DNA from 3 places in the Pseudarthrobacter sp. L19 genome. Region 2 is predicted to be linked to each of the others. Evidence: riboswitches for the same ligand, from Rfam matches in the RefSeq annotation. Region 2 holds a riboswitch; each other region holds the start of a gene.

Region 1 (7,282 bases), 1.4 Mb from region 2:
CATGGTCGGAGCTGAGGATGTAGAACTCGGCGTTGATGAAGCTCTTGGCTTCGCGGGCCGCGGCGGCCATGGCCGCGATCGAATCGGGGTAGCCGGGCAGCAGTTCGACGCTGTTGTTGTCCACCATGGGCAGCGATCCCAGGGTCTTGTTCAGCTCCGCGGCGGAGGCCACCCATTCGGGGCCGTCGTAGCGGCTTTCGACGGCGGCCAGTTCGGAGGTGCCGGCGCGGATCCGGGTGTTGACGGCCTCCTGCTGGGCACGGCGGCGGCGGGAGAGCCGGAAGTTGCCGAACAGCAGGAAGAGCACCAGGCCTACCGAGGGGATGACGAAGATGCCCAGGAGCCACGCCATGGCGGTTGTGGGGCGGCGGTTGCCGGGGATGATACCCAGCGCCAGCACGCGGATGGCGAGGTCGATCAGCGTGAGGATCAGGATCGCCCAGGACGGGAGAGACCCCACGAACGGTAAAGGCCAGAGCACAGGCGAACCCCTCAAGTTCCAGACCCGCGGAACAGTTCCGGAACGGGCAATTTGCAAATCTTATCCCGGCGCGCCGCACTAAGCTGAAGCCATGACTACGTCCGCCTCCGCTCCCGCCAACGCCACGGTGCTGGTCTTCCTCAATCCCGCGTTCGAGGACGGCCGAGTCGCCGACTCCTCCAAGCCGCAGCTGATGGCCACGGACCAGGGTGCCACCCGCGGCGACGGCATCTTCGAATCCCTCCTGGCCGTGGGCGGCCAGCCGCGCAAACTGCCGCGGCACCTGGCCCGGCTGGCCGGTTCGGCGCGGACGCTGGAGCTGGATATTCCGGCGGAGGACGCCTGGCGGAAGGCCATCGCGACGGCGCTCCGGGAGTTCCGTGCGGGCGCCCCCGAGGACGGCGACGACGAGGTGGTGGTGAAGCTGATCGCCACCCGCGGTGTCGAGGGCTCCGCCGTCCCGACCTGCTGGGTGCAGGCCTCCACCCCGCCCGCGGCCGGCCGCGCGCAGCGCGAGAGCGGCATCGACGTGATCCTGCTGGACCGCGGCTATGACAGCGAGGTGGGCGAGCGCGCGCCGTGGCTGCTGCTCGGCGCGAAGACCCTCTCCTACGCGGTCAACATGGCCGCGCTGCGCTACGCCCACCACCAGGGCGCCGACGACGTCATCTTCACGTCCTCGGACGGCCGGGTGCTGGAGGGCCCGACGTCGACCGTGCTGCTGGCGCATCTGGAGACGGCCGACGACGGCGAGGGCGGGACCCGAACGGTGCGCCGCCTGATCACCCCGCAGCTGGACAGCGGCATCCTCCCCGGCACCTCGCAGGGCGCCCTGTTCGCCGCCGCGAAGGCCGCCGGCTGGGAGCTGGGCTACGGCCCGCTGGTGCCGGAGGACCTCTACGACGCCGACGCCGTGTGGCTGATCTCCAGCATCCGGCTGCTGGCGCCGGTCAACCACATCGACGGCAAGGAAATCGGCACCGCCGACGTCCGCCGCCAGCTGACCGCCGAACTGAACGAACTGTTCGCCACGGTCCAGTAGCGCTGTTGAGTAGGTCGACTCGGTCGGCCGACGGGATCCGACAGCTGCGGACGGCGGCCTCCCGTGACCGAACATGACGGGGCCGCCGCGCGGGCGCGGGCCCAAGGGTGCTAGGTTTTTTGCAGAGTAATGAGAACCGGCGCCAAGCCCTGACTGGCCGGTCGGCAACCCTCCTTTTGCGGCGGGGTGCCTCAGGTGACTACTCGGCAATCGACCATTCGAGCTGCAAGCGTGAACGTAAGGAGTTTGTCGTGTCCGACGCGACCCCGCCCCCAGTCCCCACCCCCGGAACCGGCGCCCCGGCCACCCCTCCCGCGCAGGCGGCCGCCCCCGCGGAGCGGCTGGCCTACCGGCTGTTGACCGGCCCCGACGACCGCAGCTTCTGCGAGCGGATCTCGGCGGCCCTTGCCGACGGGTACGTGCTGCACGGCAGCCCGGCCGCAACCTTCAATGGCACCTCGGTGATCGTGGCGCAGGCCCTGGTGCTGCCGGCCGCCGTCGACGGACGGGCAGGAGCATGAGCTACGCCGGGGACCTGACCCCGCAAGAGGCCTGGGAACGGGTGCAGTCCGGCGCGGTGCTGGTGGACGTCCGCACCCGGGCCGAGTGGGCGCAGATCGGCGTCCCGGTGACCGGCGGCGCGGCCGCGGAGCCGGTGTTCATCGAGTGGACCCGGGCCGGCGGCGTGCCGAACGAGGACTTCCTGGACGAGCTCCGGCAGCACGTCCCGGCCGACGCCGAGCTGCTCTTCCTCTGCCGGTCCGGGGCCCGCTCCGTCGCGGCGGCAGGGGCTGCGACGGCGGCGGGATTCACCGTCTACAACGTGCTGGACGGGTTCGAGGGCCAGCCGGATAGGTCCGGCGTCCGCCGCGTCAACGGCTGGAAGAACGTGGGCCTGCCGACCGACGGGACCCGCACGGCATGAGTTTCAATCCCGAGGCCGCGGGCTGGAGCCCGGACACCCAGGCCGTCCGTGGCGGCCTGGACCGGACCGGCTTCCAGGAAACCACCGAGCCGATCTTCCTCAACTCCGGCTTCGTCTACGAATCCGCCGCCGCCGCGGAGCGGGCCTTCACCGGCGAGGACGAGCGGTTCGTTTACTCCCGCTACGGCAACCCCTCGGTGGCCACCTTCCAGGAGCGGCTCCGCCTGCTCGAGGGCACCGAGGCGTGTTTCGCGACGGCGTCGGGCATGTCCGCGGTATTCACCGCCCTCGGCGCGCTGCTCGGGGCCGGGGACAGGGTGGTCGCCGCCCGTTCCCTGTTCGGCTCCTGCTTCGTGATCCTCAACGAGATCCTGCCGCGCTGGGGCGTGGAGACCGTCTTCGTCGACGGCCCGGACCTGGAGCAGTGGCGTGAAGCGCTCTCGACGCCGACCACCGCCGTGTTCTTCGAGTCGCCGTCGAACCCGATGCAGGAGATCGTGGACATCGCCGCCGTGAGCGGGCTGGCGCACGCCGCCGGCGCCACCGTGGTGGTCGACAATGTCTTCGCCACCCCGCTGCTGCAGCGCTGCACGGACTTCGGCGCGGACGTGGTGGTCTACTCCGGCACGAAGCACATCGACGGCCAGGGCCGGGTGCTGGGCGGCGCGATCCTGGGCAGCAAGGAGTTCATCGAGGGCCCGGTCCGGCAGCTGATGCGCCACACCGGACCGGCGCTGTCCGCCTTCAACGCCTGGGTGCTGACCAAGGGCCTGGAAACCATGTCGCTGCGGGTCAACCACGCCTCCGCCTCGGCGCTGCGGCTGGCAGAGTGGCTCGAGGAGCAGCAGGCCGTGACCTGGGTGAAGTACCCGCTCCTGGCCTCCCACCCGCAGCACGAGCTGGCCGCCAAACAGATGAAGTCCGGCGGGACGGTGCTGACCTTCGAACTGGCTCCCCCGGCCGGCCGGTCCGCCAAGGATGCTGCCTTCGAGCTGCTGGACGGGCTGCGGATCATCGACATCTCCAACAACCTGGGCGACTCGAAATCGCTGATCACGCACCCGGCCACCACCACACACCGGGCCATGGGCCCGGAGGGTCGGGCAGCTATCGGGTTGAGCGACGGCGTGGTGCGGCTCTCCGTGGGACTGGAGGACCCGGAGGACCTGATCCGGGACCTGGGCCAGGCCCTGGCGCGGGTCCGGTAATCCGCAGTAGCGGCGTGGAACGTGCGGCCTAGAACCGGCGGACGGGTGCCAGCGCGGGCAGCGGCCCGGTTGCGGTGCCGGCCTCGGGCACCTCCCCGCCGACCGTGGTCCGCACGGCCTCGCCGACGACGGCGCCGAGACCGGCGCGGCGCTGCAGCTCCGCCCCGGTGCCCTCCGCCAGGATCCGCTCCACCCCGGCGCGCGCCAGGCCCAGCTCGCCCTGGTCCGCCAGAACCGGGGCGAGGTAGTCCACCAGGGCGTTCACCACGTCGGCCGCTGGGCGGGGCCGGAAGGTCCCGAAGTCCAGCAGCTCGGAGGACAGCCCGCAGTTGCTCGCCTGCCAGGCCGCCATCCGCAAGAGCACCGTCGGCACCGGCGCCGGGTCCACGCCGTCGTACCACTCGCGCGAGGCGGTCTCTACCAGCGCCCGCACCAGCACCGCCAGCAGCGCCGCGTCCTCCGCGCGCAGGCACACGTCCGCCACCCGGATCTCCACGGTGGGATGGTTCCGGGCAAGCCGCGCGTCGAAGTAGACCATCCCCTCGTCGAAAAGCACGCCGCTTTCCAGCAGCCGCGACACCACCCTGCGGTAGGCCGCGTGGCTGCCGAAGACCATCGCCGGACCGGCAGCGGGCCAGCGATTCCAGGCCTGGGTGCGGTAGCTCTCGAACCCGGTTTCCGTCCCGTTCCAGTACGGCGAGTTGGCGCTCAGGGCGATCAGCACCGCCAGCTTGTCCCGGATCCGGTCCAGCACCGCCACCCCCTCCTCGGGCGAGTCGATGGCGGCGTGGACGTGCAGCCCGCAGGTGAGCTGTTCCTGAACGGTGAGGCCGAACCGCCGCTGCATCGTGGCGTAGCGCAGTTTGGGGGTGGTGTGGGTGGGGGCGGCCAGCGGCGAGGTGGCCAGCGCCGCGACCCTGGCGTCGTGGACCCGGGCCGCGTCGTCGGCAGTCCGGCGGGCCCGGCGAATCTGCCGCAGCAGGGCGTCATGCTCCCGGCAGGGCAGCGTCTGGGTCTCTATCTGTTCGAGCTTGAGCTCAAAACTGAAGCCGGAATGGCCGTCACCCGTGTCCGGGTCCCGGATGAGCCCGCGCAACATAGCGTCCGCGAGAGCCAGCGGAACCCCGGTGACGGGGTCCACGATCAGCAGTTCCTCTTCGACACCGAAGGTGCGCATAACCCATTGTGCGCCGGGGCGGTTAGTCCTGGAAGTACTCGATCTTCGCGCCGATGGTGTTCAGCCGCTCGGCCAGATCCTCGTACCCGCGCTCGATCACGTAGATGTTGCGCAGCTCGGACACGCCCCGGGCGGCCAGCATGGCCAGCAGCAGGCAGGCGGCCGGGCGGAGGGCCGGCGGGCAGCCTACCTCGGCGGCGCGCCATTTGGTGGGGCCGTTGACGTAGATCCGGTGCGGGTCCAGCAACTGCACCTGTGCGCCGAGCCGGTTCAGCTCGGTGAGGTAGATGGCGCGGTTCTCGTAGACCCAGTCGTGGATCATGGTCTGGCCCTGCGCGTTGGCGGCGATCACGGCGAAGAACGGCAGGTTGTCGATGTTCAGGCCCGGGAACGGCATGGGGTGGATCTTGTCCTCCGGTGCCTTCAGCTCGGAAGGCCGGGTGGTGACATCCACCAGCCGGGTCCGGCCGTTGCGCGCCACGTATTCTGCGGAGACCTCCAGCCGCTGGCCCATCTGCTCCAGCGTGGCCAGCTCGATCTCCATGAACTCGATCGGCACGCGGCGGATGGTGACCTCGGAGTTGGTCACGATGCCGGCCGTGATCAGGCTCATCGCCTCGATCGGGTCCTCGGAGGGAAGTATTCGATCTCCATGTCCACCGCGGGCCGGCCGACGATCTTCAACGTGGTGGTCCCGACGCCGTCGATCTCCACACCCAGGCGCTGCAGGTAGAAGCAGAGGTCCTGGACCATGTAGTTGGGGCTGGCGTTGCGGATGACCGTGGTGCCGCGGCGGTGGGCGGCGGCCATGATGGCGTTCTCGGTGACCGTGTCACCCCGTTCACTGAGCACGAAGGAGCGGTTCTCGCCGTCGGCGGGCGGCGCCTGGACGGTGTAGAAGCCGGAGGTGGCCTCCACGCTGAGGCCGAACTGGCGGAGCGCCTGCATGTGCGGTTCCACGGTCCGGGTGCCAAGGTCGCAGCCGCCCGCATAGGGGAGCCGGTACTCGGCGGACTCGTCCAGCAGCGGGCCCAGCAGCATGATGACGCTGCGGGTGCGGCGGGCGGCGTCGACGTCCATGCCGTCAAGGTCCAGGACGGCGGGGCGGCGGATCTGCAGGTCGGTGGCGTTCAGCCAGGTGCATTCGACGCCGATGCTGGTGAGCACCTCGACGATCCGGTTGACCTCCTCGATCCGGGCCAGCCGGCGCGGCACCGTGGTGCCGCGGTTGATCAGGCTGGCGCAGAGCAGGGCGACGCCGGCGTTCTTGCTGCTGTTGACGTCCACGGCGCCGGAGAGGGTGTGGCCGCCCTCCACGCGCAGGTGGGTCATCTGGGGCCGGCCCACCTTGACGATGGCGCGGCCGAAGATGGACTCCAGGCGCTGGATCATCTTCAGGCTCAGATTCTGCTTGCCCTGCTCCATCCGGGCGACGGCGCTCTGGCTGGTGCCGAGCTCGGCAGCAAGCTTGCCCTGGGTCCAGCCCTTTTCGCCGCGTGCGTCCTTGAGGACCGTGCCGAGGTGTTCTGCAGTGGGAAGCGTCATACCCAAGAAATATCACAGATGAGCTACCACCCGCCTCCGGATGGGCTTCAAAGCGCGAAATGTCACACCCCTAGTCGGATGGTGCGATACCCGCGGGCGTCACTGCTGGCCGAGGAACACCATGTTCCAGGTCCCGGCGGCGACGGCGGCGGCTACCGCTGACCCCGCGATCACCATTCCGCCCAGGACTACCCACACGTCCAGCCCGGTGAAGCGCGCCTGCCGGGCCCAGGTCCGCCGGGCCCCGCCGAAGCCGCGCGCCTCCATGGTTACCGCCAGCCGCGAGGCCCGCCGGACGGCCTGGACCAGCAGCCCGAAGCTCTGCCCCAGCATGGCCCGGGCCCGCTGCGCCGGGCTGCCGTGCGAGCCCACGCCGCGGGCCCGCCGGGCCATCCCGATGGTCTGCCATTCATCCGCCATGAGTCCCACCAGCCGCATCGCGGCAAGGGTGCCCAGCACAAACCGGTGCGGCAGCCGGGCCTGCTGCGCGAGGGCGTCGGCCAGGTCCGTGGGGTCGGTGCAGCTCATCAGCAAGACGGCCGGCAGCGCGATCGCCAGGCCCCGTAGCAGGAAGCCCAGGCCCAGCTGCAGCGAGCCCTCGCTGATGGACCAGAGCCCCACGTCGAGCAGGATCCGGCCCCGGTCCGGGGCGAGGATGGCGGTGCTCCAGCCACCGAGGGCGGCGGCCAGGATCAGCGGCCAGCCGCGGCGCCAGAGCAGGGCGGGGGTGAGCCCGGCCAGCGGGAAGAGCAGCAGCTCAAAAACCAGGGCCACGGACGCGGAGACCCAGTCGATGGACAGGGCCAGCGCCACGGTGATCAGCACGACGCCGGAGAACTTGGCCAGCGGGTTGGCGCGGGCCAGCAGGGCGCGGTTTCCCTCCAGGGTCAGGGCTTCCCTCATG
Region 2 (7,282 bases):
CTGCTGCAGGGTGTGGGCCTGTTCCTGCTGATCGGCATCCCGTCGCTGGGCCTCTACGCCGCCGGCCGGGCCCTGGGCATCACGACGGCGATCATCCCGAGCGCGCTGGGCACCTACTGGTGGACCGTGCCCGTCCTGATCCTCTCCGCCATCCGGCACGGGATCGTCGAGGAGGTGATCGTGGTGGGGTACCTGCTGGACCGGTTCGGCAAACTCGGCTGGCGGCTGCCGGCGGCGATCGCCGCGAGCTCCATCCTGCGCGGCAGCTACCACCTGTACCAGGGGTTCGGGCCGTTCATCGGCAACGCCATCATGGGCGTCATCTTCGCCCTGGTCTACACCCGGACCCGGCGGGTGATGCCGCTGGTGATCGCCCACGCGCTGCTGGACACCGTCGCGTTCGTGGGCTTCAGCCTGTTCGGCAAGGCGGTGGGGCTGGGCTGAGGTGTCCGCGACTGACCCGGCCGGCGATGACGCGTCTAAGGGCGGTTTAAAGAGTTTCGGCCCCCGGCAGCGGGTGGCGTCGTTGACACCCGCGGCCGGCGGCCGAAGTTGTGGCGGGCCGGAGCCCTAGATGGTGACGGCGCCCGAGGCGGTCTCGAAGGTGACCGAGAGGATGCCCGGCGTGCCGTGCGGGGACTGCCAGTTCACGGCCACGTCCTCCAGCGGCTTCTCCACCGGTTCGCCCAGCCACTCGGTGACCCGCTGCGCGGAGCCCGCGATGGTGAGTTCGGACATCTTCACCGAGCTCTCGTAGGCGTTGGACGGGTGCAGGGCCGGGTCGCCCTCCCACTTGAGCATGTAGGGGACCTGCGGATCCGCGATCAGGCCCAGGATGCCGATCTGCTTCCAGACCAGTTCGCGGCCATCGGGGAACTTGCGGTTGCCGTTGACCGCGGAGCGGCCCAGGCGTTCCTCGAAGGGTGCCAGGTCGTCGACCTCGACGCACCAGCCCATCCAGCCGCCGCCGGCGGCGGAGCGGGCGCGGACCGCCTGGCCGAACGGTGCCTTGTCCGACGCCGGGTGGTCCAGGACCTCCACGACCTCCAGGTACTTGTGCCCGGCGAGCGGGATGATCATGTTGCGGGTGCCAAAACGGGGGTGCACGCCGCCCTTGACGGCCTCGACCCCGAGGGCCGTGGCGATACGGTCGGTGGTGGCCGCGAGGCCATCCTTTTCACAGGCGTAAGAGACGTGATCCATGCGCATGCCCTCATCTTGGCACTTTGTGATGGACCTCTCAGCTTAGGCTGTCCTAACCTCGCCGGGACCATCCGGCGGACACCCGTGCCGCCCGGCCCGGTCGAGGAATTCCGCCGGACAAGCCGTCCCGCGGACCGGTCTCTTCATCTTTGTCATAAAGCTATCCGGGCCGGTTTCCGGCTTCCTACACTGGGGACAGGTCATGAGTGCCAGCGCCAAGCCCCGGCTCGCTGGCCGGCAACCCTCCTTGCGCGGTGGGGTGCCCCGGGTGAAGACCTGGCCTCCCGGCGACCGCCGGCGGGGCAAGCGCGGCGCCAGGGCCGTGCCGGCATTCCGGGACCCGCCAGCAGCGCGGGACCCGGGATCCGGTGCCGCCCTGAGCCCAGTCACAGGAGACGCCATGTCCAACGCCTGGTCCTTTGAAACCCGTCAGATCCACGCCGGCCAGCAGCCGGACGCCGCCACCGGCGCCCGCGCGCTGCCGATCTACCAGACGACGTCGTTCGTCTTCCCGAGCGCCGAGAGCGCCGCGAACCGGTTCGCCCTGGCCGAGCTCGCCCCCATCTACACCCGGATCGGCAACCCCACCCAGGACGCCGTCGAACAGCGCATCGCCAGCCTGGAGGGCGGCCTCGGCGCGCTGCTGCTCAGTTCCGGGCAGGCGGCGGAAACCTTCGCCATCCTCAACATCGCCGAGGCCGGGGACCACGTGGTGGCCAGCCCCAGCCTCTACGGCGGCACCTACAACCTGCTGGCCCACACGCTGAAGAAGTTCGGCATCTCCGTGACCTTCGTGGCGGACCCGGACAACCTGGACCAGTGGCGCGAGGCCGTGCAGCCGAACACCAAGCTGTTCTTCGGCGAGGTGGTCTCCAACCCGCGCCAGGACGTCCTGGACATCGAGGGCATCTCGGACGTGGCCCACCAGGCGGGGGTGCCACTGATCGTGGACAACACCCTGGCCACCCCGTACCTGATCCGCCCGCTGGAGTGGGGCGCGGACATCGTGGTGCACTCGGCCACCAAGTACCTCGGCGGCCACGGCTCGGCGATCGCCGGCGTGATCGTGGACTCCGGGAAGTTCGACTTCGGCGCGGACCCGGAGCGGTACCCCGGTTTCAACACCCCCGACCCCAGCTACAACGGCCTGGTCTACGCCCGGGACCTGGGCGCGGACGGCGCACTGGGGGCCAACCTCTCCTACATCCTCAAGGCACGGGTGCAGCTGCTGCGCGACCTCGGCTCCGCCGTCGCGCCCTTCAACGCCTTCCTGATCGCCCAGGGCATCGAGACGCTGAGCCTGCGGGTGGAGCGGCACGTCGCCAACGCCACCCGGGTGGCCGAATGGCTTGAGGGCCGGGACGACGCCGAATCGGTCGCCTACGCGGGACTGCCCTCGAGCCCCTGGTACGAGCGCGGCAGGAAGTACGGTCCGCGCGGCACGGGCGCCGTCGTCTCCTTCGTCATCGCCGGGGGAGTGGAGGCCGGCAAGCGCTTCGTCGACGCCCTGGAGCTGCACTCGCACGTGGCGAACATCGGCGACGTGCGCTCACTGGTGATCCACCCGGCGTCGACCACGCACAGCCAGCTCACCCCGGAGCAGCAGGCGGTGGCGGGCGTCCACCCGGGCCTGGTCCGGCTCTCGGTTGGCCTGGAGCACATCGACGACATCCTGGCGGACCTCGACGCCGGCTTCCGCGCCGCGAAGGCCGGCTAGTCCCGGGACCCCTGCCGGATTTCCCCACCTTTGCGGGCCCGACGGCGGCCGGCGCGGCGTGTCCGCGGCGACCCGCCGGCCGCGGCGCCCAAAGGTGGGGAAACGGCGCGGCCGGGCGGGCGGCTGTCACATGCAAGTCACAATCTTGGCCACGGCACCGCCCTCTTTCGTACACTCGGTGCAGGTCATGAGTGCCAGCGACAGCCCCGGCTTGCTGGCCGGCAACCCTCCTTTTGCGGCGGGGTGCCCCGGGTGAAGACCTGGCCTGCCGGTCAACTGACGGCAGGCAAGCGCGAAGTGAGGTCTTTTAACATGACGATTGCCGTCACCCGAACGGGTGTACCCGCCACCAGTCCCGCAGCAGGAAACACCGCCGTCCCCGACGGCACCGTGCAGTACGTGTCCGTCGGCGCTTTGGAACTCGAATCCGGGGCCGTCCTGCCGGAGGTGGTGCTGGCCTACGAGACCTGGGGCACCCTGAACGCGGACGCCTCCAACGCCGTCCTGATCGAACACGCCCTCACCGGGGACACCCACGTCACCCGCGGCGCCGGCGGGGAACCCGGCTGGTGGGAACAGCTCGCCGGCCCCGGCGCGCCCGTGGACACGGACCGGTACTTCGTGGTGTCCATCAACATCCTCGGCGGCTGCTACGGCTCCACCGGCCCGTCCACGCCGGCACCCGACGGCCGGCCCTGGGGGTCCCGTTTCCCGCTCGTCACCCTGCGGGACAGCACCGCGGCCGAGGCCCGGATGGCCGACGCGCTGGGGATCAACCGCTGGCACGCCGTGCTCGGCGGCTCCCTCGGCGGCGCCCGGGCACTGGAGTGGGCCGTCAGCTACCCGGAACGCGTGGGCCGCTGCGCCGTGATCGCCGTCGGCGCCTACAGCACCGCCGAGCAGATCGCCTTCGCCCAGGCCCAGACCCTCGCGATCCGGCAGGACCCGCGCTTCAATGGCGGCGACTACTACGGCGGGCCCGAGCCGCACGAGGGCCTGGCGCTGGCCCGGCGCATCGCGCACATCACCTACCGCTCCGCTGCCGAACTGGAGGGCCGCTTCGGCCGGACCGGGCAGGACGGCGAGACCCCGCTCGCACCCGGCCCGCTGTCCGGCCGCGGCCGCTACCAGGTGGAGAGCTACCTGGACCACCAGGGCAACAAACTGGTGCAGCGCTTCGACGCCAACAGCTACATCGCCATCACCGAGGCGCTGATGAGCCACGACGTCGCCCGTGGCCGCGGAAGCCTGCAGCAGGCGCTCGCCGGGGCCACCGCCGAGTTCTTCATCGCCGCCGTGGACTCGGACCGACTGTACTTTCCCGAACAGTCCCGGGAGCTCGCGGCGGCCCTGCCGGGGAGGTGCCCGTGCACGTCATTTCCGCCCCGATCGGCCATGACGGGTTCCTGACCGAGATCGGCCAGCTGGGCGGCGTCCTCCGGGAGGCGTTCTTCGCCTGAGCCTTACGGCTTCTTCGCAGGCTCTTGCCGGGGACTGATGTGCAATTTTGCAGATAGGCTCTGCGCGATTGGTCGTTGAGGCTCCGGCGGTGACACTCCATACTCGTGGAGAATGACCGCGTGTGGTCCAACTCACACGGAGTCAGCCCAGTAAGCCGCAGGGTGTCGATGGCGACACCGAAGGAGTTCTTATGAGCACGGAAAACGCCGCCGCGAGGCGCGCAGAGGAAACCGACGTCAAGGCGTCCGGCCTCAAGAAAGTCGTCGCCGCCTCCATGGCCGGCACGGTGGTGGAGTGGTACGAATTCTTCCTCTACGCCTCCGCCGCCACCCTGGTCTTCGGCAAGGCCTTCTTCCCCAATTCCCAGACCGAGTTGGACGGCATCCTGGCCGCCTTCCTGACCTACGCCGTCGGTTTCGTCGCCCGCCCCATCGGCGGCATCGTCTTCGGCCACTTCGGTGACAAGTTCGGCCGCAAGCAGCTGCTCCAGCTGAGCATCATCCTGGTGGGTGTCTCCACCTTCCTGATGGGCTGCCTGCCCACCTTCGCCCAGATCGGTTACTGGGCCCCGGCCCTCCTGGTCTTCCTGCGCTTCGCCCAGGGCTTCGCCGTCGGCGGTGAGTGGGGCGGCGCCGTCCTGCTGGTGGCCGAGCACAGCCCCAGCAAGTCCCGTGGCTTCTGGGCCAGCTGGCCGCAGTCCGCCGTGCCGCTGGGTAACCTCTTCGCCACCGCGGTGCTGTTCGTCCTCTCCTCCACCCTGTCCTCCGCCGACTTCCTCGGCTGGGGCTGGCGCGTGGCGTTCTGGCTCTCCGCCGTGATCGTCCTGATCGGCTACTACATCCGCACCAAGGTCAACGACGCCCCGATCTTCCTTGAGGCCCGCAAGGAGGTCGAAGCCGGCCACAAGGGCTACGGCGTCGCCGAGGTCTTCCGCCGCTACCCCCGCGGCGTCTTCACCGCCATGGGCCTGCGCTTCGCGGAAAACATCCTCTACTACCTCGTGGTGACCTTCTCCATCACCTACCTGAAGACCGTGGTCCACGCGGACACCACCCGCATCCTGCTCCTGCTGCTGGTGGCGCACGCGATCCACTTCTCCGTGGTTCCGATGGTGGGCCGGCTCTCCGACCGCCTGGGCCGCCGCCCGGTCTACATGGCCGGCGCAGTCCTCGGTGCCACCTGGGGCTTCTTCGCCTTCCCGATGATGGATACCGGCAACGACTTCATCATCCTGGCCTCTGTCATCATCGGCCTGCTGTTCCACGCCCTGATGTACGCCGGCCAGCCGGCCATCATGGCCGAGATGTTCCCGACCCGGATGCGTTACTCCGGCGTCTCCCTCGGTTACCAGGTCACCTCGATCGTGGCCGGCTCGCTCGCCCCGATCATCGCCGTCGCGCTGCTGGGTGAGTACAAGTCCTCCGTCCCGGTCGCCATCTATCTGGCGATCGCCTGCGCGATCACCGCCGTCGCGGTGCTCTTCCTGAAGGAAACCCGCGGCATCTCCCTGCACGACGTCGACGCCGCCGACGCCCAGGGCACCGCAGACCTCCTTGCCGCAGGCAAGAAGTAACAGGCATCAAGTAACAGGCAAACTCTAAAACGCTTCACGGCAGCCCCCGTCACCGCACCGCGGGAGACGGGGGCTGCTCTTGTGGGGGCCTTGACAATATTACTGAGTGCGCTCAATATTGAGAGTGCTCGGTAAGCATTATCCGGGCCTTCACGACACCAAGGGATCAGCCATGAAAGCGTTTGCCGTCACCAAGTACAAGGGCCCGGTGCAGGAAATCGAGGCGCCCGAACCCGCCGTCGGCCCCAGGGACGTCCTCATCCGGATGCAGGCCGCCGGCGTCAACGCGCTGGACGAGAAGATCCGTGCCGGTGAGTTCAAGCAGATCCTGCCGTACCGGCTGCCCCTGATCCTGGGCAACGACGTCGCGGGCACGGTGGTCCGGGTGGGCGCGGAGGTGCGCCGCTTCGCGACCGGCGACCTCGTCTACGGACGGCCCGACGCCCGCCGCATCGGCACCTTCGCCGAAGTGGTCGCCGTCGCCGAGGCGGACCTGGCGCCGTCCCCCGCCACGGTCAGCATCGAGGAGGCCGGATCGCTGCCGCTGGTGGCCCTCACCGCATGGCAGGCGCTGGTCGAGAGGGGTGGCGTCCAGCCGGGCCAGAAGGTCCTCATCCACGCCGGCGCCGGGGGAGTCGGGGCCATCGCTATCCAACTGGCGAAACACCTCGGCGCGACCGTGGCCACCACCGCGAGCGGCGGGAACGCGGACTTCGTGCGCGAACTGGGCGCCGACATCGTCATCGACTACAAGACCGAGGACTTCGAGGACACGCTCAGCGGCTTCGACCTGGTGCTGGACAGCCTCGGCGGGGCGAACCTGGAAAAGTCGCTGCGGATCCTCGCCCCGGGCGGCAAGGCCATCGGCATCGCCGGGCCGCCGGATCCCCGGTTCGCCCGCGAGGCCGGACTGAATCCGGTGCTGCGCCTCGTGATCGCCGCGCTGAGCCGAAAGGTCCGTGCCCAGGCCAGGAAACTCGGCGTCAGCTACGAATTCCTCTTCATGCACGCCGACGGCGCCCAGCTGGGCCGGATCACCGAACTGGTGGAACGCGGCGTCATCCGCCCCGTCGTGGGGCGCGTCTTCCCCTTTGACCGGACGGTCGAGGCGGTGGCCAGCGTGGAGCAGGGCGGCATCCGCGGCAAGACCGTCATCAGCAACCCCTGATGCCGGGCGGCCGCCCCGGGAAGCTCCCGGCGGCCGCCCGGCCGGGGAGTAGCCGTGGCGTGCCGGGGAGCGGGGCGCCCCGCATCGTCGTCAGTGAATATACTCAGAGCTGAGCGCAGTCAGACCATATTCCCGAAGGACGCACCATGCCCACTGCAGC
Region 3 (7,282 bases), 1.2 Mb from region 2:
TTTTGGTGGTTCCCGGCGGACCCGCGAAGGCACGGGCCCAGGGGTTGGCGACGTCCGTGTCGGTCCGTTCCGTGGTCTGAACCAGAGTCAAACTTCCACCTCTCCTCGCTATTGCGGCACTACCTGCACAACCCCCGTAAACAGGCAAATATTCCGCAAAAGTGCAAGACTAGAACCGGTTCCCCGCAGAACACCCGCGGTTCATCCACCCAGGAGGAAATTCATGTCGCCAGTCCGGTTCTTCGCCCGTCCCATGCTCGCCTCCAGTTTCGTGCTCGCAGGCATGGATAAGTTGCGGAACGCGGACGATACGGCCACCCAGCTGTCCCCCCTGCTGAGCCGCGCGGCCGACGCCCTCCCCTTCCAGACCTCCGAGAAGACCCTGGCCCGCGTGATCGGGGGCGCCCAGGTGGGCGCCGGCGCCTGCTTCGCCCTCGGCAAGTTCGCCCGCCTGTCCGCGACCGTCCTGGGCGTCATCTCCGCCCTCAACGCGTACGTCGAGTGGCGCTCCGCCGACATCTCCTCCAAGGAAGGACGCGAGAACCGGCGCAAGCAGCTGCTCAAGAACATCACCCTGACCGGCGGCGTGCTCCTGGCCTCGGTCGACACCAATGGCAAGCCGAGCCTGGCCTGGCGCGCCGAGCACCTCGCCGCCGACGCCCGCCGCTCCACCGCCCACCTGGCCGCCGACGCCCGCCACTCGACCGCCCACCTGGCTGCCGACGCGCGCAAGAGCACCGGCAAGAAGCTGAAGAAGGCCGACAAGGCGGTCCGCAAGGCCGTGGACAACGCCGTCGGAGCCTAGAGCGTCAATGACTGGTACTGCCCCCGCCGCAGCTGAATCCGTGCCCGCCGGCGGCGGCCCGCACTGGCCCGCGCCCTTCGCCGGCCACCCCATCGATGCCACCGTCACGGTCCCGGGCTCCAAGTCCCTCACCAACCGCTACCTGGTGCTCGCCGCCCTTGCCGACGGACCGTCCCGGCTGCGGGCGCCGCTGCATTCGCGTGACTCGGCCCTGATGATCGCGGCCCTGCGCCGGCTCGGGGCCACCATCACGGAGGTTCCCGGCGACGGCGCGTTCGGCCCCGATCTCGACGTGCTGCCGGCGCCCGCCGGGGCGGGCACGGGTCCGGCCGACATCGACTGCGGCCTGGCCGGCACCGTGATGCGGTTCGTGCCGCCGCTGGCCGCGCTCCGGCAGGGCCGGACGGTGTTCGACGGCGACCCGCACGCCCGGCTGCGGCCGATGGGCACCATCATCGAGGCCCTCACCGGCCTCGGCGTCGACGTCGCCGCGCCCGACGGCGGCCCCGCGACGGCCCTCCCCTTCGCCGTCGAGGGCACCGTCGAAGTCCGGGGCGGCCACCTGGTGATCGATGCCAGCGCGTCCTCCCAGTTCGTCTCAGCCCTGCTGTTGGCCGGCCCCCGCTTCACCGAGGGCCTGCACCTGGAACACCGCAGCGCCGCCAACCCCGGCCAGCCCGTCCCCAGCCTGGACCACATCGCGATGACCGTCACCACCCTCCGGGAGCTCGGCGTCACCGTCGATGACTCCCGCCCCAATCACTGGATCGTCTCCCCCGGCCCCATCCGAGCCTTCGACCGTCGAATCGAGCAGGACCTCTCCAACGCCGGACCGTTCCTCGCCGCGGCCCTCGCCACCCGCGGAACCGTCCGCATCCCCGACTGGCCCGTGGGCACCACGCAGGTCGGCGACCTCTGGCGCGGCATCCTTACCGCGATGGGCGCGACCGTCAGCCTCGAGGGCGGCACCCTGACCGTCACCGGCGGCCGGTCCATCAGCGGCGGCACCTTCGCCGACACTAGCGAGCTCGCCCCCACGGTCGCCGCGCTCTGCGCCCTGGCCGACGGCCCCTCCACCCTGACCGGCATCGCCCACCTGCGCGGCCACGAAACGGACCGGCTCGCCGCGCTCGTCACCGAGATCAACCGGCTGGGCGGCGACGCGGAGGAAACCGCCGACGGCCTCGTCATCCGGCCCGCGCCGCTTCACGGCGGGGTGGTCCGCAGTTACGCCGACCATCGGATGGCCACCGCCGGAGCCATCCTGGGCCTCGCCGTCCCCGGCGTCGAGGTCGAGGACATCGCCACCACGGCCAAGACCATGCCGGACTTCCCGCAGCTTTGGGCCGACATGCTCACCCCGGCCGAGGGCACCAGTGCAGACGAGACCCGTGCAGACAAGGACGCCGCCGGTGGCCCGCAGCACTGACTCCTGGGACGAATCCGACGTCAGGATCCGCCCCAACAAGAAGGGCTCCCGGCCGCGCACCAAGGACCGGCCCAGCCACGACGACGCCGTCACCGGCCGGATCATCACGGTGGACCGCGGCCGCTACACCGCCGTCGTCGCCGAGGGCACCGATACCGAGCGCACCGTGATCGCCGCGCGTGCCCGCGAGCTGCGCCGCAACCCGGTGGTGGCCGGCGACTTCGTCTCCCTGGTCGGCAACGTCAGCGGCGAACCGGATACCCTCGCCCGGCTGGTGAAGATCCAGGACCGGCGTACCCTGCTGCGCCGCAGCGCCGACGACACCGATCCGATCGAGCGAGCGGTGGTGGCCAATGCCGACCAGCTGGTGGTCGTCGTGGCCGCCGCCAATCCGGAGCCCCGCACCGGCTTCATCGACCGCGCGCTGGTCGCCGCCTACGACGCCGGGATCGAGCCGCTGCTGCTGATCACCAAGGCCGACATCAAGGACCCGGCGGAGCTGCTGGCGAACTACCGCCACCTCGACCTGCCCGTCATCATCTCCAAGACCGCCGACGCCTCCGCCTCCGGCATCGATGCGCGTTCCGACGACGGCCTCTCCGCCCGGCTCGACGGCCCCGCCGTCGCCGAACTGCACGGCCACCTCGACGGCAGGGTCACCGTCATGCTCGGCCACTCCGGCGTCGGCAAGTCCACCATGGTCAACGCCCTCACGGGGGCGGAGCGGGCCACCGGCGGTGTCAACGCCGTCACGGGCCGCGGCCGCCACACCTCCTCCTCCGCTTTGGCGCTGAAGGTCACGGACGCCCCGGCCGGCAGCTGGATCATCGACACCCCCGGCATCCGGTCCTTCGGGCTGGCCCACGTGGACCCGGACCGCATCCTGCGTTCCTTCCCCGATCTGGCCCCCGGCACCGAAGACTGCGAGCGCGGCTGCAAGCACGACGCCACCGCCGTCAATTGCGGCGTGGACGCGTGGGTGCAGGCCGGCCACGCGGGGCCCTCGGGCCCGGCCCGGCTGGCCTCTCTGCGCCGCCTGCTGGGCACCGACCCGCGGCACGAAGCCCAGGAGACCAAGGAACTGGGCACCGTCTCCTGACCGCTCGTCGCCTCTCCGCTGCTCTGCCGATCCGGCCGTCGGGGACGTGGCCTCCCCGGCCGGGGCGCGTTTAGACGGTAGTTTGGAAGCATGAGCCAACCCGCGTCGAGCTACAACGATGACCTGCGCCTTGCCCACGTCCTGGCGGACTCGGTCGATTCCCAGACCATGAGCCGCTTCAAGGCCCTTGACCTCAAAATCGAGACGAAGCCGGACCTGACGCCGGTCACCGACGCCGACAAGGCCGCCGAGGAAGCCATCCGCGGCCAGCTTTCCCGCTCCCGCCCCCGCGATGCCGTGTTGGGCGAGGAATTCGGCAGCTCGGGCCACGGCTCCCGCCGCTGGATCATCGACCCGATCGACGGCACCAAGAACTTCGTGCGCGGCGTCCCGGTCTGGGCCACCCTGATCGCCTTGGTGGACGAGGGCGAGCCGGTGGTCGGCGTCGTCAGCGCCCCTGCCCTCGGCAAGCGCTGGTGGGCCGCCAAGGGCGCCGGTGCCTACACGGGCCGCTCGCTGGCCGCCGCCACCCGGCTGCGGGTCTCCAACGTCTTGGACCTCTCGGACGCCTCCCTCTCCTACTCCAGCCTCGGCGGCTGGAAGCAGCGCGGCAACCTCGACGAATTCCTGGGCCTGACCGAGGAAGTCTGGCGCACCCGCGCCTACGGCGACTTCTGGTCCTACTGCCTGGTGGCCGAGGGCGCCGTCGACATCGCCTGCGAACCGGAGCTGAACCTCTACGACATGGCCGCCCTGGTCCCGATCGTCACTGAGGCCGGCGGCCGGTTCACCTCCCTCGAGGGCGAGGACGGCCCGTTCGGCGGCAACGCCCTGGCCACGAACTCGATCCTGCACTCCGAGGTCCTCAAGCGGCTCAACCCCAACCTCGACGACCTGCTCTAGAGCAGGGCCTTTTCTGGGGGCCGGTTCCGCGTAACACAGCGCTTCACATTGCCGCGCCCCTTTCCGGGGCGCGGCACTTGTGTCCTAGGCTCGAAACAGGTCACGAGTGCCAGCGCTAAACCCCGGTTTGCTGGCCGGCAACCCTCTTTCGCGGCGGGGTGCCCCGGGTGACGACCTGGCCGGTCCGGAGCGGACCCGGCAAGCGCGGATCCCCTGCACGCGGGGTCCTTTTCGAGCGAGGTCCCATGTCGACTGCCATTTTTTCGTCCCCAGCATCCACCCCCACGGCCGTATCTGCCGCCCGCGCCCCGCTGGCCGCCGTGACCGGCGCCGAGATCCAGGCTCCGCTGATCCAGGGCGGCCACGTCCGCTACGCCAATCTGGACTACGGCGCCTCGACCCCCGCCCTGTCCGTGGTCTCCGCCTACCTCAACGAGATCCTGCCCTACTACGCCAGCGTCCACCGCGGTGCCGGCTACGCCTCCCAGCTGAGTACCTCGGTCTACGAGAACGCGCGGACCATCGTGCGGGACTTCGTCGGCGGCCGGCCCGACGACGCGGTCATCTTCACCCGGAACACCACCGATTCGCTGAACCTCCTGGCCGGGTGCCTGCCCACCGCCGGCGGCCGGCACCTGGGCGAGGTCCTGTACCTGGACATCGAACACCACGCGAACCTGCTGCCGTGGCAGGGCGTTCCGCACCGCAGCGTCGTCGCCGCGCCCACCCTGGCCGGGACGCTGGCGCGGCTCCGGGCGGAGCTGGCCGCAGGCGGCATCAGCCTGCTCGCGGTCACGGGCGCGTCGAATGTCACCGGCGAGATCCTGCCCGTCCGGGAGCTGGCGGCGCTGGCGCACGAGCACGGGGCCCGGATTGTCGTCGACGCCGCGCAGCTGGCCCCGCACCGCCGGATCGACGTCGCGGCCGACGGCATCGACTACGTCGCCTTCTCGGGGCACAAGCTCTACGCCCCGTTCGGCGCGGGTGTCCTGGTGGGGCGGCCGGACTGGCTCGACGCCGGAACGCCGCACCTGGCAGGCGGCGGCGCCGTCCGCGACGCCCGGCTGGACGCCGTCAGCTGGACCACCGGACCGGCACGGCACGAGGGGGATCACCCAACGTCCTCGGCGCGGCCGCCCTGGCCCGCGCCACGCAGGCGGTCGCCGCCCTGGACGAAGCATCCTGGCACGGCCATGAGGATGCCATCCGGTCCTTCCTTGCCGACGGCCTGCGGGAGATCGACGGCGTGAGCGTGCACCACATCTTCGAGGAGACCGACCGCGGGGACGGCCACGGGACCATCGGCGTGGTGAACTTCTCGGTCGCGGGGTACGACGCCGGCCTCGTCGCCGCGTACCTGTCCGCCGAGCACGGGATCGGCGTGCGGGACGGCCGGTTCTGCGCGCATCCGCTGCTCAAGCGGCTGGGCCTTCCCGCCGGGTCGCTGCGCGCCAGCTTCGGCCTCGGCTCCCGGCTCGAGGACGCCGAGCGGCTGCTGGCCGCGCTGCGGACGCTACGACGGGACGGCCTGGGCTGGGACTACGTGGTGGATGCCGGGCGCTGGGTACCGGCGAACGACACCCGCAGCTACCCGCACTGGGCGCCCAACACCCCCGGCACCGCCGGGGCAGCCCCCTGCACCCTCGACGGCCCCGAATAGCCGGTTTACGGTAGATTCGACGGGTATCTTCCCGAGCTGCCGAAGGAGAGTTCACGTGGCAGGCGGCGGCCCCAAACTGCATCAGACCCGGCGGAAGGAGCTCGGAGCGAGCTTCCAGGACGGCGGGGAACACTATGACCGGGTGCGGCCCGGCTATCCCGCCGACTCCGCCGACTGGCTGATCCCCGCCGGAGCCCGGGACGCGGCCGACGTCGGTGCGGGCACCGGAAAGTTCACCGCCCTCCTCGTGGACCGCGGCCTGGCCACGGCCGCCGTCGACCCATCGGCGGACATGCTGGACCAGCTCCGCGCAATCCTCCCGGGCGTTCCGGCCACGGTGGGGACCGCCGAACACACCGGGCTCCCGGCGTCGGCGTTCGACCTGGTGACGGTGGCGCAGGCCTGGCACTGGTGCGAGCCGCTGCAGGCCAGCACCGAGGCCGCCCGCATCCTGCGGCCGCACGGGGTGCTCGGGCTGATCTGGAACCAGCTGGACACCTCCGTACCGTGGGTGCACCGGCTGTCCCGGATCATGCACGCCGGGGACGTCCACAAACCCTCGTTCCGCCCACCGGTCGGGCCCGAGTTCACCGGGCTGGAGAGCCACCTGACCCGGTGGGAGGACCCGGTGACGCCGGAGGAGATCCTGGAGCTGGCCAAGTCCCGCAGCTACTTCCTGCGGGCCGGGGAGGCCACCCGGGCCAAGGTGCTGGCCAACCTCCAGTGGTACCTGTACGAGCACCTCGGTCACGGTCCCGGCGAGACGCTGGCCCTGCCCTACCTCACCCAAAGCTGGCGCGTGGTCAAGGTCTGAGCCTATGATTTCGGTATGCCTAACTTTTTGTTCAGGCATACGGAAATCATTGGACCCATCAGCCGCAGGAGCCTGCAATGTTGCACCTCGCCGGACAGGATCCCGCCGCCGGCGGCCGGAGCCCGGTCCGTGGCAGGAAGGGGCACCGCCGCGCCCTGCTGGGGCTGCTGGGACCGGCCTTCGTCGCCGCGATCGCCTACGTGGACCCCGGCAATGTGGCGGCCAACCTTACCGCCGGCGCCCAGTTCGGCTACCTGCTGGTCTGGGTGCTGGTGGTGGCCAACGTCGTCGCCGTCCTGGTGCAGTACCAGTCCGCCAAGCTCGGCATCGTCACGGGCCGCAGCCTGCCGGAATTGCTCGGGGAACGCCTGCGTCCCGGCTGGCGGCGCGCCTTCTGGGTCCAGGCCGAGATCGTCGCGGCCGCCACTGACCTGGCCGAGGTGGTGGGCGGCGCCGTCGCCCTCTACCTGCTCTTCGGCCTCCCCCTCCCCTGGGCGCCGTCGTCGTCGGCGGCATCTCCATGGCGCTGCTGGCCATGCAAAGCCGGAACCGGCAGCGGCCCTTCGAGCTGG

Evidence for each region. A riboswitch is a leader RNA that binds a small molecule or an ion and turns the genes downstream of it on or off. The one in region 2 is predicted to bind S-adenosylmethionine.
Region 1: linked by a shared signal. The riboswitch ahead of ACRQ5B_RS07240 (DUF1737 domain-containing protein) and the one ahead of ACRQ5B_RS00890 (bifunctional o-acetylhomoserine/o-acetylserine sulfhydrylase) in region 2 are both predicted to bind S-adenosylmethionine.
Region 3: linked by a shared signal. The riboswitch ahead of ACRQ5B_RS11610 (aminotransferase class V-fold PLP-dependent enzyme) and the one ahead of ACRQ5B_RS00890 (bifunctional o-acetylhomoserine/o-acetylserine sulfhydrylase) in region 2 are both predicted to bind S-adenosylmethionine.

The regions. Positions count from the first base shown of each region.
Region 1 covers NZ_CP193935.1:1,544,061-1,551,342, reverse strand. The annotation lists gene cls (cardiolipin synthase) at 1-481, opposite strand, end outside; gene ACRQ5B_RS07245 (aminodeoxychorismate lyase) at 573-1,523, shown strand; SAM riboswitch class IV at 1,649-1,761, shown strand; partial or broken gene ACRQ5B_RS07240 (DUF1737 domain-containing protein) at 1,865-2,023, shown strand; gene ACRQ5B_RS07235 (rhodanese-like domain-containing protein) at 2,041-2,448, shown strand; gene ACRQ5B_RS07230 (O-succinylhomoserine sulfhydrylase) at 2,445-3,656, shown strand; gene ACRQ5B_RS07225 (glutamate--cysteine ligase 2) at 3,685-4,833, opposite strand; partial or broken gene ACRQ5B_RS07220 (UDP-N-acetylglucosamine 1-carboxyvinyltransferase) at 4,856-6,378, opposite strand; gene ACRQ5B_RS07215 (energy-coupling factor transporter transmembrane component T family protein) at 6,478-7,281, opposite strand; gene ACRQ5B_RS07210 (ABC transporter ATP-binding protein) at 7,278-7,282, opposite strand, start outside.
Region 2 covers NZ_CP193935.1:174,529-181,810, reverse strand. The annotation lists gene ACRQ5B_RS00900 (CPBP family intramembrane glutamic endopeptidase) at 1-444, shown strand, start outside; gene ACRQ5B_RS00895 (VOC family protein) at 571-1,209, opposite strand; SAM riboswitch class IV at 1,402-1,518, shown strand; gene ACRQ5B_RS00890 (bifunctional o-acetylhomoserine/o-acetylserine sulfhydrylase) at 1,604-2,920, shown strand; SAM riboswitch class IV at 3,104-3,219, shown strand; partial or broken gene metX (homoserine O-acetyltransferase MetX) at 3,233-4,380, shown strand; gene ACRQ5B_RS00880 (MFS transporter) at 4,572-5,954, shown strand; gene ACRQ5B_RS00875 (NADP-dependent oxidoreductase) at 6,127-7,122, shown strand; gene ACRQ5B_RS00870 (TetR/AcrR family transcriptional regulator) at 7,269-7,282, shown strand, end outside.
Region 3 covers NZ_CP193935.1:2,440,004-2,447,285, reverse strand. The annotation lists gene ACRQ5B_RS11630 (DoxX family protein) at 224-805, shown strand; gene aroA (3-phosphoshikimate 1-carboxyvinyltransferase) at 813-2,234, shown strand; gene rsgA (ribosome small subunit-dependent GTPase A) at 2,218-3,333, shown strand; gene hisN (histidinol-phosphatase) at 3,424-4,236, shown strand; SAM riboswitch class IV at 4,335-4,447, shown strand; partial or broken gene ACRQ5B_RS11610 (aminotransferase class V-fold PLP-dependent enzyme) at 4,482-5,896, shown strand; gene ACRQ5B_RS11605 (class I SAM-dependent methyltransferase) at 5,952-6,710, shown strand; partial or broken gene ACRQ5B_RS11600 (Nramp family divalent metal transporter) at 6,788-7,282, shown strand, end outside.